4 regions of the Bradyrhizobium sp. 215_C5_N1_1 genome follow, and region 2 is predicted to be linked to each of the others. Evidence: predicted binding sites of a transcription regulator. Region 2 holds the regulator's gene; each other region holds the start of a gene.
The links. The regulator LexA, encoded in region 2, represses DNA repair genes until DNA is damaged. The targets are predictions, from matches to a motif close to TGTTCNNNNTGTGTTCNG.

Region 1 (2,846 bases), 3.5 Mb from region 2:
TTTCGAGATCATAGAGGCCGGCGCCGGCATGGGTGTCGATGACACGGAATGCCCCCGGCTTGTCCTGGAGGTAAGTAATGATGCGCGCGAGCACGATGTGCTTGATGACATCGGCGAAGTTTCCGGCGTGGAAGGCGTGACGGTAGTTCATGAGACAGGACTACGCTACGTCACGGCTTGAGCAAAGCGGCATGCGCGTCTGTCCCGGACGCGCTGCAACGCTCTTAGCGTTGCGGGCCAGGGCCCGGGTCTGGATTCCCATGCAGCATAGGCCCCGATTCTGCAGCGCACCGCCGAAGCGGCGCGGCGTACGGGGCATGAGCAGTTGGACTAGCCACCTCTGATCGGCGGCATCGTCACCTGGTCGCGGCGGCAGGCGCGGCGCTCGATCTCCTCGCAGGCCCGGAATTGCAGGTCCTTGCTGAGGCAGATGCGGACCTCCGAGAGCCGGGTCCGGTTGCAGGTGACCGAGATGGCCGCGTTGCTCAGGCCCGCATTGGCCTTGATGAAGGCTTCCTCCACCTCGCCCGGCGCCACGGTCTTGGCCTGCGACAGTTCGAGATATTCCGCCGGGATCTTGATCGCGGCGCGCGCCTTTCGGATCGTCTCGAAATAATTGCGGCTGTCGAGCCCGGAGCAGGTGCCGTGCTTGTCCCACTCGTTGAAGATCAGCCCCGGCGCCGGCATCAAATCGAGCATCGAAGAGACGATGTTGCGGTTCAGGCGTGGCGAGGGCCGCTGGCAATATTCAGGGAAGCCATTCTCATATTGCGGCCACAGCCCGTGCACCACGAACGCGTAGGGCCGCCCGCTGCACTGCATCTGCGAGCGACCACCGCCGCCGCCGCGGTTGCGCTCGGACGCCTCCTCGCAGAAGGAGGGCGACCATGACAGCGACAGCACATAGAAGTCGAATTCGCCGGGCGCGTTCTGCCGTTTGTCCTGGGCCTTCGCGCCGCCCGGCAGCGCGACCAGCCCGGCGGCCAGAACCAGGGGGAGGGTCAGTGAGATCACGAGACGGGTGAACGAATGCAATCTAAAATGAAACATGGCGACGCCCCTCAACTAGACTGTGCAGTCAGCCTAGCAGGCAACAAGAACATTTCAAGAACAAAATTCGGGCCGGCCCGTCAGGCGCCTGATCAGTCCGATTCAGGCCTTTCGATCGAGCCTCAGGGCCTGGCGGCGCGGCAGGACGGATTGTAGGCCCAGTTGCGGTCGAGCCCGACCACGCACCATTCCACACCATTGCCGTAGCCGGAGAAGCCGCCATCCTCGATGATCGAGAAATGCACCTTGCGCACCTTTCCGTCATTGAGCATGGCGTCGCCGGTGCAATAGCGGCGCGGAATGTTGTCAGACTGCCAGGGCCGGAACGCGATCTCGTGAACGGCGGCGAAGCCGGTGATCTTCAACGAGGAATTCCAGAACGAGCTTTCCTTCTCCCAGAACTGGGTGGCGATGGTCGGCAGCGCCCTCTCGCAATCGACGACGGCGCCGTCATAGCGCGGCCCGTTCAGCCAGAAGTTCAGCTCCAGCGGATTGGCGGCCCTGGCCTCACCGAGCGACAGCGCCCCGAACATGAGGCCAAGCAAGGTGGCAAAGCGGAGCGATTTCAGGGGGAGGGCGCGCATGGGCAATCCGGACAGCTGGGTCTTGCGAAGGATGGACGGTGCCGCGAAGGCCGGGGCAGGTCAAGTGCAGCGCGGCAACACTTGGCCAAGAGTTGACCCCAACCTCGCAGCCGGCGGGGCATCAGTTCTTTTCATGGACCTCCCGGCACCGTAAACTGGTCCCAACCAATTGGAGTAACGGGAATGCGAATCATTGCGGCCGCGGGCTTTCTTGCCCTGGGGATGATGGCCAGCCAGTCGGCACGCGCCGATCTCCTTCCGGTGCCTCCGTTCAAGGGCAACGACACCGGCGGCATCATCGCTTATTCGCTGGCGACCCAGGCTGATGCGCGGCAGGTCGCGGTCGATCACTGCGCGCGCTACGGCAAGGTCGTGAAATTCCTCGCGGTGCAGGCCTTTGAGGGCGGCTATATCTCGTTCTCCTGCCGTTGGGTGCCCTATGGCGCTGCCCAACAGCCGATCCGTACGCTGTACTGAGGCGCTTTCGGAACGTCGGGAGCTTCCCACATGACGCGCAAGCTCGCTTTGCTCGGCTCGGCCCTTTGTCTTGTGGTGTCGGCAGGCAGCGCCAGCGCCGACGATCTGCCGGTGCGCAAGGCCGGTCTCTGGGAAATGAAGATGGTCAGGACCGGCACGCCCATGCCCGAGATGACCATGCAGCACTGCACCGACGAGACCGTCGACAAGGAGATGAACAACAACGTCTCCCCGATGGCCAAGCAGATCTGCGCCAAGCAGGACATCAAGAAGACCGCGACCGGCTATGTCAGTGATTCCGAGTGCAACGTCGCCGGCATCAGCACGACCTCGCATGCCGAGATCACCGGCGATTTCAACTCGGCCTATACGGTGAAGACCTCGTCGCATGCACAAGGCGGCGCCGCCGGCGCAGCAGGCCGCGACACCACGATGCAGCTCGAAGCCAAGTGGCTCGGGGCCTGCAAGCCCGACCAGAAGCCCGGCGACATCGTGATGCCCGGCGGCTTCAAGATGAACGTGCGCGACATGGACAAGTTGAAGGCGTTGCTGCCGAAGTAGGTTTGTCTTCCCCTCTCCCCTTGTGGGAGAGGGTGTCTCGCCGCGTAGCGGCGAGACGGGTGAGGGGTATCTCTCCGCGCGTGACTCTCTTACTTCTGAATTCGCGGAAACAACCCCTCATCCGGCGCTTCGCGCCACCTTCTCCCACAAGGGGAGAAGGAAGAGCCGCCTACA
Region 2 (2,846 bases):
GCGGCTGGGTCACCGGTAGCTGCAGCACGGTCGCACGCTGGCCTTCGACCAGCTGCGTCACCAGCACGGATTTGCCGTCGGGGAATTCGATCGCATCATGATGGCGATCGGGAATGTGCGGATCGATCTTGCCGAACTTGCCGACGCGCGAATTGACGGTGCGCGTCCAGATCCAGCGATTGTCGTAGCGGACGTTGTCGGCGAAGGCGAGCTCCGTCCCCGGGAGCAGGCAGACCGCGACGGTCGGATCGGCCGCGGAGGCAAAGCCGCGCGTCGAGGTGCCGCGGAAGGTTGTCGTGACGATCGTCTCGCCGACTTCGGCGGGACGCGACGCGACGGCATGCAGGCTGTAGTCACACATCGGGTGCTCCTCATGCAGGGATAGCGACCCACGTCTCTTAATCGAGGCGCAGGCCTCTATCAGAGTGGAAATACCAAACGTTCTGCCGGGTTGTAGGCAAATCTACGGCTCGCCGCCGCAGGCCGCAATCACATTAACTTTCCCGAATCCACCAGGAACAAAGCCCGCCCCTTTGCATTCTGCAGGCGCGTGTCAGCGCCCCGCAGGCGCCGACCAGCCGGAATACTGCCAGCCCGGCCGCGACGGTTGGTCGACGGCGTCGAGGGCCTTGCGGACTTGCTCGCTAACGGCGGTGTCCTTGCGGACATGGGGCCGCGATTGCGCGGCTAAGGTTTGTACGTCCAAGGCTTGCGACGCTGATGCTGCGATCAGCGGCGCCACAGCAATTGTGCTCAGAACGATCCGGCGCATGACTTCTCCTCGAACCTGAAGGCCGCGAAGCAGAGCTGCTTCGTGCGGCGTGCCGAGGATTTACCGCTGGAGGAGGGGCCGGATAATCTGCGCGAAACCAGAAAGACTATCCAGCGGAAGCGGACAATCGTCCGCTCCAATCTCGGATCGGCGATGCCGATCCAAAGCGCGCGGGGCGCCAAATAACCGATACCGGCACGTCCGGTATCAATACTTCCGGTACAGCCCGATCAGCTTGCCCTGGATCTTCACCCGGTTGGGCGGCAGAATGCGGACCTCATAGGCCGCATTGGCGGGCTCGAGCGCGATCGAGGCGCCGCGGCGGCGGAAGCGCTTGAGCGTCGCCTCCTCGTCGTCGATCAGCGCCACCACGATATCGCCGGTATCGGCGCTCTCGTTGCGCTGGATCAGCGCCATGTCGCCGTCGAGAATGCCGGCCTCGACCATGGAATCGCCGCGCACTTCGAGCGCGTAATGTTCGCCCGAGCCGAGCATGTCAGGCGGTACGCTGATGGTGTGGCTGCGGGTCTGCAAGGCCTCGATCGGCGTACCGGCCGCGATGCGGCCCATCACGGGGACCGCGACGGGGCGCTCGCCCTCGTCCGCCGGCGGGCTCGAAGTCGTGCGGACCTTGCCGAGATTGCCTTCGATGACGCTCGGCGTGAAGCCGCGGCGGCTGCCGGCAGCGGCCTGAAGCTCGGGCAGCTTGATCACCTCGATGGCGCGGGCCCGGTTGGGCAGGCGCCGGATGAAGCCGCGCTCCTCGAGCGCAGTGATCAGGCGATGGATGCCCGATTTCGAGCGCAGGTCGAGCGCGTCCTTCATCTCATCGAAGGAGGGCGGCACGCCGCTTTCCTTCAGCCGTTCGCTGATGAACCGCAGGAGCTCGTATTGTTTGCGCGTTAACATCTCGACCAAAATCCCCCGGTTGATGTCGTTCGATTCCGAGACGCTGAATTCAGCAGTAAGCCGCTACATTCTCGAAACAAATCATGAACGGACACTATATGTTCGATACATGTTCCGCAACTGCTTAATTTACCGTGAACGCGACAAAGTTCGCGGAACGCACGCGAACGAAGCGCTCAGACGGGCAGCCGCAAGACCTCGCAAGGCGTGCCGGCTTCGGCCTTCGACGCGAATGGCGCGCGCACGAGAAGTGCCTGTGCCGCAGCGAGATTCGCAAGCAGCGAGGAATCCTGGTGATTGACCGGAAGGGCGACGAGCGTGCCGTCATCGCGCAGCTCGAGGCGTGCGCGCAGGTAATCCTCGCGCTGGTCGTTGGCGCCGACATCGCGGCCGAGCACCGCGCGTTCGCGGCGGTGATGAATCATCGAACGGCCCGAAAGCGCGCGAATCAACGGCACCATGAACAGGAAGCCGCAAACGTAGGATGACACGGGATTGCCGGGCAGGCCGATCACGCGCATCGCGCCGAGCCGCCCGTTCATCATCGGCTTGCCCGGCCGCATCGCGATCTTCCAGAACGCCATCGAGATACCTTCGTCCCTCAGCGCCTGCTGGACCAGATCGTGGTCCCCGACCGACGCGCCGCCGGTCGTGATCAGGATGTCGGCGCCGCTCTCCCGCGCGCGGCCGATGCCGGCCGTGGTGGCCTCCAGCGTATCGGCGGCAACGCCGAGGTCGATGGTATCGGCGCCCTCGCTGCGGGCGAGCGCGTGCAGGGCGTAGCCGTTGGAATAGACGATCTGGCCGTGGCCCGGCGTCGTACCCGGCATCACCAGCTCGTCGCCGGTCGCGAGGATCGCGACCTTCGGGCGTCGCCGGACTGGCAATTGCGGGTAATTCATGCCGGCGGCGAGCGCGAGGTCGCGCTCGGTGAGCCGGGCTCCCTTGCGCAGCAGCACGTCGCCTTCCGAGAAGTCGACGCCGGCGGGGCGGATGTGCCGCCCCGTTACGGCGGCTTCCTTGATGGTGATGCGCTTGCCGTCCGCGATCGTGTCCTCCTGGATCACGACCGCATCAGCGCCATCGGGAACGACACCGCCGGTGAAGATACGCACGGCCTCGCCGGCGCCGATCGATCCCGCAAACGGGCGGCCCGCCGCGACCT
Region 3 (2,846 bases), 150 kb from region 2:
TATAGCGCATCGCCCCCCTGATAACCACCCTTGCGAGGTCTGGGGAAGCGGTTTTTCCGACTGTTTTTCCAGAGACTTACGAGCTCAGCACGATCGCTTCGAACGGAGCTGGAATGAGCCATTGGGAACCACGTCTCAGGCCCCGAAAATCACCCGGTGCATGATGCGGCCGGGCACCAGCGTGAACAGGCCCGCCACGACCAGCGCCCCCGTGAACAGGAGGATCATGGCGCGGCGATGATCGGTGATGCGATGGGTATGCGCCCGCCACACCGCGAGCGGTAGCATCACCAGCGTGAAGATCGACAGGAGATGGATCGGGCTGAACGGCCCGACCAGGCGGATCTGGTGGATCCAGAACGACGAGGCCGCCACCACCGCCATCAGCGCCACCCAGATCCAGCCGATCGTCCGGTGCGGCAGCGTGCCCTTGGGGGCGGCAAACTGAACGAGGCCGAGCACGAAGGCGGCCATGGCGGCAAAGGCATGCAGCGGGATCGCCGGAGCAGCCTCAAGCAGTGGCGCAACGCTCATGCAGGGCTTCCTCTAATCGACGGCCGACCCATGTGAATAGGATTAACATCAAGTTAATACCATTCACATCACTCCTCGTCAAAGGCTTGAGGCAGCACATGAGGCAAGCCCGGAAAAACCGAGCTTTGCCCGCCAATTGGTAAGAAATCCTGTCGTTTCAAGCGAGCAAGGTGACATCAGGGGCGAAGCGCCCCCGCCCGCCTCAGAACGGGATATCGTCGTCCATGTCGCTGTTGCGGCCACCACCGCCACCGCCGGCGGCAACTGCGCGGCGCGGCGCGCTGCTGACGGGACCGGAGGAGCCGAAATCGCCGCCCGGCTCGTCGCCGAAGCTGCCGCCTCCACCGCCGCGGCCGTCGAGCATCGTCAGGGTCGAGTTGAAGCCCTGGAGCACGACCTCGGTGGAGTACTTCTCGGCGCCGCTCTGGTCGGTCCATTTGCGGGTCTGGAGCGCACCCTCGATGTAAACCTTCGCGCCCTTCTTCAGGTACTGCTCGGCGACCTTGCAGAGCCCTTCATTGAAGATCACGACGCGATGCCACTCGGTCTTTTCCTTGCGCTCGCCGCTGTTCTTGTCGCGCCAGGTCTCCGAGGTGGCGATGCTCAAATTCGCGATCGGCCGCCCGTCCTGGGTGCGGCGGATTTCGGGATCCTTGCCGAGATTTCCAACCAGAATGACCTTGTTGACGCTTCCCGCCATCGCCGCTCTCCACTCCGAATGCCACTGAATTTTAGAAGGCCCGGGACGCGCCCGCGTCCTCTGCAACCTGTTGACGCGACCCTATACGCTTGCGCGGACGGATCGGCCCGTCACCCCTCCACTTATCCCCATATATAGCACCCCTGGCGGGTTCGTTCCAGATTTGTTCTTATGACACCCCTCACCTTGTTGCGTTGGCAAGACGACACCGCGCTGCACAAAGACGGCCTGCGCCAAATGGAATTTCCCCGAATTCCTGAGGACGGCGAAACAGCTTAACATTCATCAAGTTAGAAGCAGTTCAGATGCCGCCCGACTGTTGCATTCCGGAGACGGACTCCGCCTCCCGCCTAAGCTACGCTTGCCGCGGAATTAGATTCTTATAGGCGTCGCGCCTGATCAGCCGCTTCGGGGACTTCGAAAAGCGGTCAGAAACTGGGGGGACTGCAATGAATAAGATTTTGATTGGTACTATTGGTGCAATCGCGTTGGGGCTGTCGGCTCCCGCAATCGCGGCAGATCTCGCTGCGCGTCCCTACACCAAGGCTCCGGCACCGATGATCGCGACCATCTACGACTGGAGCGGCTTCTACATCGGTATCAACGGCGGCGGCGGCACCAGCCACAAGTGCTGGGACGTCGATATCGGCGGTGGCGTTCTCGTAGGCGAAGGCTGCCACAACGCGACCGGCGGCACGGTCGGCGGCCAGGTCGGCTACCGCTGGCAGTCAGCCAACTGGGTGTTCGGCTTCGAAGGCCAGGGCAACTGGGCCGATTTCTCGGGTGACAACATCAGTGCGATCAGCGGCCTGCGCGATCGTTCGAAGATCAACGCCTTCGGCCTGATTACCGGTCAGGTCGGTTACGCATGGAACAACGTCCTGGTCTACGTGAAGGGCGGCGGCGCCGTCGTCAGCGATCGCTACCGCAGCTTCGACGTCGCCAGCGGCCTCGAGTTCGACCGGGCCAACGAGACCCGTTGGGGCGGCACCGTGGGTGCGGGCGTCGAGTTCGGATTCGCCCCGAACTGGACCGTGGGCTTCGAGTACGACCACATCTTCCTCGGCAACCGCACCATCGGCTTCACCGGATCCGGCAATTTCGCCCCGCTCGGCGTTGCCACACGCTCCGATCGCATCAGCCAGGACGTCGATATCGGCCTCGTCCGCGTGAACTATCGCTGGGGCGGTCCGATGATCGCAAGATACTGACATCCCTCTGAAATCGCTTGGAGATCAAAGGCCGGCCTCGCGCCGGCCTTTTTGCGTGGGCAACGGGAATTATAGGTCAGTCACCGTTACGTTTTGCGATTATTGTGGCTTTTGGGAGACGCAACTTGCGGCTTTGCTCGTGTAAGCACGACATCAGTTGGACCACGGCGTCCGATGTCCTTCCGAACGCACGGAAGGCAAAAACAGAAACCGGGACTGGGATTAGTTTGAAAATGAAGAAGGTTTTGTTGGCTTCGGCCTGTTTGTTCGCTCTCGCTGCTCCGGCTTCGGCCGCTGATCTCGCGGCGCGCCCCTACACCAAGGCTCCGGTGGCGGTGGCCTCGGTCTACAACTGGACCGGCTTCTACCTCGGTATCGTCGGCGGCGGCGCCTGGGAAAAC
Region 4 (2,846 bases), 2.7 Mb from region 2:
TCCGGCCGTCGCAAATTTGTTGAACCACGGCGGACATTCGGCCGGCATGGTCTTCATCATCACACTGGTGACGACGTTCGCGATCGGCGCAACGCTCACGGGCCTCGTGTTCATCCTCGCCGAGGACAAGGAATTTTGAAGCGCGCGTGACGCGCACCGGGCGATTTCGTTCGGAACTCCTGCAGCAAATGGCGGTTGGCTGCCTGCGTCAATTCAACTCAGGGAGTTCCCGCGCATGAAAACCACCAAGCTCGCTCTTACCGTGATGTTGGCAACCGGCCTCGCCGCCGCTCCGTTCGCCGTGCAGGCCAAGTCGCATAAGGCCAAGCATGGATCCGCTATGTCCTCGTCGCAGACCACGGGTGCCAACACCAAGTCCTCCAAGGGCGCTGATCCCTCCGGTCAAGGTGGTTCTGGCCCCGGCTCCGACCAAGGCGGCACCATGACGAACAACAAGGGCGGCATGAGCAACACCAAGTGAGCTCCGGCCGACAATCAAAGGCCTCGCGGCGACGCGGGGCCTTTCGCTTTGGAGCTGGAGTTTGGAGCTAGATTGGGAATCCTTCCAGCGTCGCATCGCTAAAGCGGCCGTCCCGTGGCATTCGCCTTCACGAGATGCTCCAGCCGTGCACGTTTGCGTGCGATCAGGAGCTGCGCTGCGGCATCGTCGAGACCCTCGCGCTGCAATTGCCGGATGGCGGAGCCGAGTTCGAGAATTTCGGCGCGCAGTTTTAGAATCCGGTACGTGTCCGGGTCTTCTTCCACCGCACGCTCCCAAAATTCTCAGCGGCGCGCGATCACGCGCAGCGGACTACCGGATGTCGTTGCAGGACGAAGGCGGACCCGCTCGCGGACGTCAGGCAAGACATCGCCGCCACCGGCCGCCTTCCATTCGCCGATCAGCAGGTTGATTTTCCGGCGCAGATCCATCTGCGCCAGGGCCTTTTCTGTGCAGTCGCGGTCGCGATCGACGAGGTCGCGCACAGACACCTCGATGTCGGCCATCTCGAGCCTCAAGGCGCTGATTTTGCGTCGAATTTCATTAATTCTGTTGTCCATGGCTTGTTAGAACAAAATAAGAACATATAGTCAAGTGACGATTTGAGAACGGAGAGGCCAGATGCAGGTTCAGGGTAAATACGACGCCAGGGTTTTCCTCACGGAGCAGATGACGAGAGCGCAGGGGCTGAGGCTGAAGCGTCTGAGCGAGGAAGCCTATCAGCCCACTCAATACGATCGGGCTCTGTCCTCCACTGAGGCTGCGCGCCGCATTCGAGCGCTGGAAGACGAGATCGAGTTGGCGAACTCCTTCTGAGGAACGCGGCCAGCGCATTTGGAACGTAGGGTCAGTGATGCGGTTCTTTCCCGGGCCAAGGGAGAGAGTTGATGGCACGCAAGGCAAAGAAACGCCGCTACTCACGCAGCGCCAGCAGTGATGTCGAGCGCGAGATGCGCGGTTATAAGAAGGGCACCGCGAAAAGCGGCCCCGGCGGTCGTGGCGGACGCGTGAAGAGTCGCAAGCAGGCGATCGCAATCGGCCTGTCGGAAGCGCGCGCGAAGGGCAAGAAAGTCCCGAAGAAGGCGTCGAAGCGGAAAACGTCCAAGAAGAAGACAGCCAAGAAGACGGCCAGGAAGACGACCAAGACAACGAAGAAGACCTCGAAGCGCAAATCCAGCAAGCGGTAACGCCCACCCGCGTCAGATCATGCTGCCCGGCATGAAGCAGCGGATCGAAATCCCGAACGCAGTCTTCACCGGCCATACCATGGTGTGGCCAGCCCGGTTTGGCTCGGTGATGACGGCCTCATCAGGCACATCCACCCACTGCCCGTCGAGCCGCACGCGATAGTGCCCATCGTGCGATTCCCAATCGGGGTCGGATACAGCAAAGCCATCTGCATCCGAGCAGCAGGGCCCAAGATGGCTGCGCAAGCTGTCGAACCAGGGTTTCAGGGGCGAGTTGGCGTAGCGGCCATCGTCGCGCCCCAGGGCGCTTCCGGTCGTCAGGACAAGCGGCGCCACAAGCAGCGCACACCTCAGCGAGAGCTTCAATCGATCCATGTCGGCACCGATCAAATGCGAACCACCGGTTCCACAAGAAGGCCGGGCGTTCGAAGTTCCACTCCTGCAATTCGCCTGGGCGTCTTCATTGACGCCAAAGCCCAACACGTGATTCCGAACTGTGACGAGCGAACGCGGCTTTTTCGGACGAACCCGTCATCAACGCTGCCGTTAACGAGAATGTTATCGGCACCTGTGGGAATCTTCCAGACGCGCACGAAAAAGGCGGCCCGCAGGCCGCCTTTTGAGTTTGCCGCGGGAAGCGCGAGGCTTAGGCCAGCGGCACCGCGACGAACCGCGTCGCTTCCTGGCTCTTCACCTGCAACAGCACGCTGTTCTTGCCGGACGATTTGGCCTGCGCCAGCTCGGAGCGGACGTCACCGACATTGGCAACGGCCTTGCCACCGACATTGAGAATGACGTCGCCGGTCTGGATGCCGCGCTGCGCGGCGGGTCCCTGCGGATCGACCTCGGTCACGACCACGCCCTTTTGGCCCGCGCCCTGGACGTCGCCTGCCGGCGCCAGGCTGAGACCGAGGCGCGGCGTGCCGGTGTTCGGCTGCGCCTTGCCCTCGCCGGCCTTGGCCTGCCGCTCGTTCGGCAACTCGCCGAGGGCGAGTGTCACCGTCTTGCTCGCGCCTTTGTGGAAGACGTCGAGCTTCACGGACGTGCCCGGCGCCAGGGTGGCAATGGTGCGGGCGAGATCGCGGGAGTCCTTGATCGCGGTACCGTTGACGGCGGTGATGACGTCGCCCGCCTCGATGCCGGCCTTCGCCGCGGGGCTG

Region 1: the regulator LexA is predicted to act here: its motif matches at 1,096-1,113, upstream of AB7G19_RS36680 (ribonuclease T2 family protein).
Region 3: the regulator LexA is predicted to act here: its motif matches at 1,388-1,405, upstream of AB7G19_RS20870 (single-stranded DNA-binding protein).
Region 4: the regulator LexA is predicted to act here: its motif matches at 1,067-1,084, upstream of AB7G19_RS32840 (DUF3072 domain-containing protein).

Annotation. Positions count from the first base shown of each region.
Region 1 is NZ_CP197228.1:7,654,930-7,657,775, reverse strand. It holds gene AB7G19_RS36685 (23S rRNA (adenine(2030)-N(6))-methyltransferase RlmJ) at 1-151, opposite strand, end outside; gene AB7G19_RS36680 (ribonuclease T2 family protein) at 331-1,050, opposite strand; gene AB7G19_RS36675 (hypothetical protein) at 1,173-1,634, opposite strand; gene AB7G19_RS36670 (hypothetical protein) at 1,818-2,111, shown strand; gene AB7G19_RS36665 (DUF3617 domain-containing protein) at 2,142-2,672, shown strand; gene AB7G19_RS36660 (ATP-binding protein) at 2,842-2,846, opposite strand, start outside.
Region 2 is NZ_CP197228.1:4,180,260-4,183,105, forward strand. It holds gene AB7G19_RS20140 (hypothetical protein) at 1-361, opposite strand, end outside; gene AB7G19_RS20145 (hypothetical protein) at 554-772, opposite strand; gene lexA (transcriptional repressor LexA) at 980-1,681, opposite strand; gene AB7G19_RS20155 (molybdopterin molybdotransferase MoeA) at 1,858-2,846, opposite strand, start outside.
Region 3 is NZ_CP197228.1:4,334,777-4,337,622, reverse strand. It holds gene AB7G19_RS20875 (DUF2306 domain-containing protein) at 136-534, opposite strand; gene AB7G19_RS20870 (single-stranded DNA-binding protein) at 737-1,234, opposite strand; gene AB7G19_RS20865 (outer membrane protein) at 1,684-2,445, shown strand; gene AB7G19_RS20860 (outer membrane protein) at 2,679-2,846, shown strand, end outside.
Region 4 is NZ_CP197228.1:6,850,585-6,853,430, forward strand. It holds gene AB7G19_RS32820 (hypothetical protein) at 1-139, shown strand, start outside; gene AB7G19_RS32825 (hypothetical protein) at 236-481, shown strand; gene AB7G19_RS32830 (hypothetical protein) at 580-765, opposite strand; gene AB7G19_RS32835 (hypothetical protein) at 784-1,005, opposite strand; gene AB7G19_RS32840 (DUF3072 domain-containing protein) at 1,121-1,315, shown strand; gene AB7G19_RS32845 (DUF6496 domain-containing protein) at 1,387-1,686, shown strand; gene AB7G19_RS32850 (hypothetical protein) at 1,699-2,061, opposite strand; gene AB7G19_RS32855 (Do family serine endopeptidase) at 2,333-2,846, opposite strand, start outside.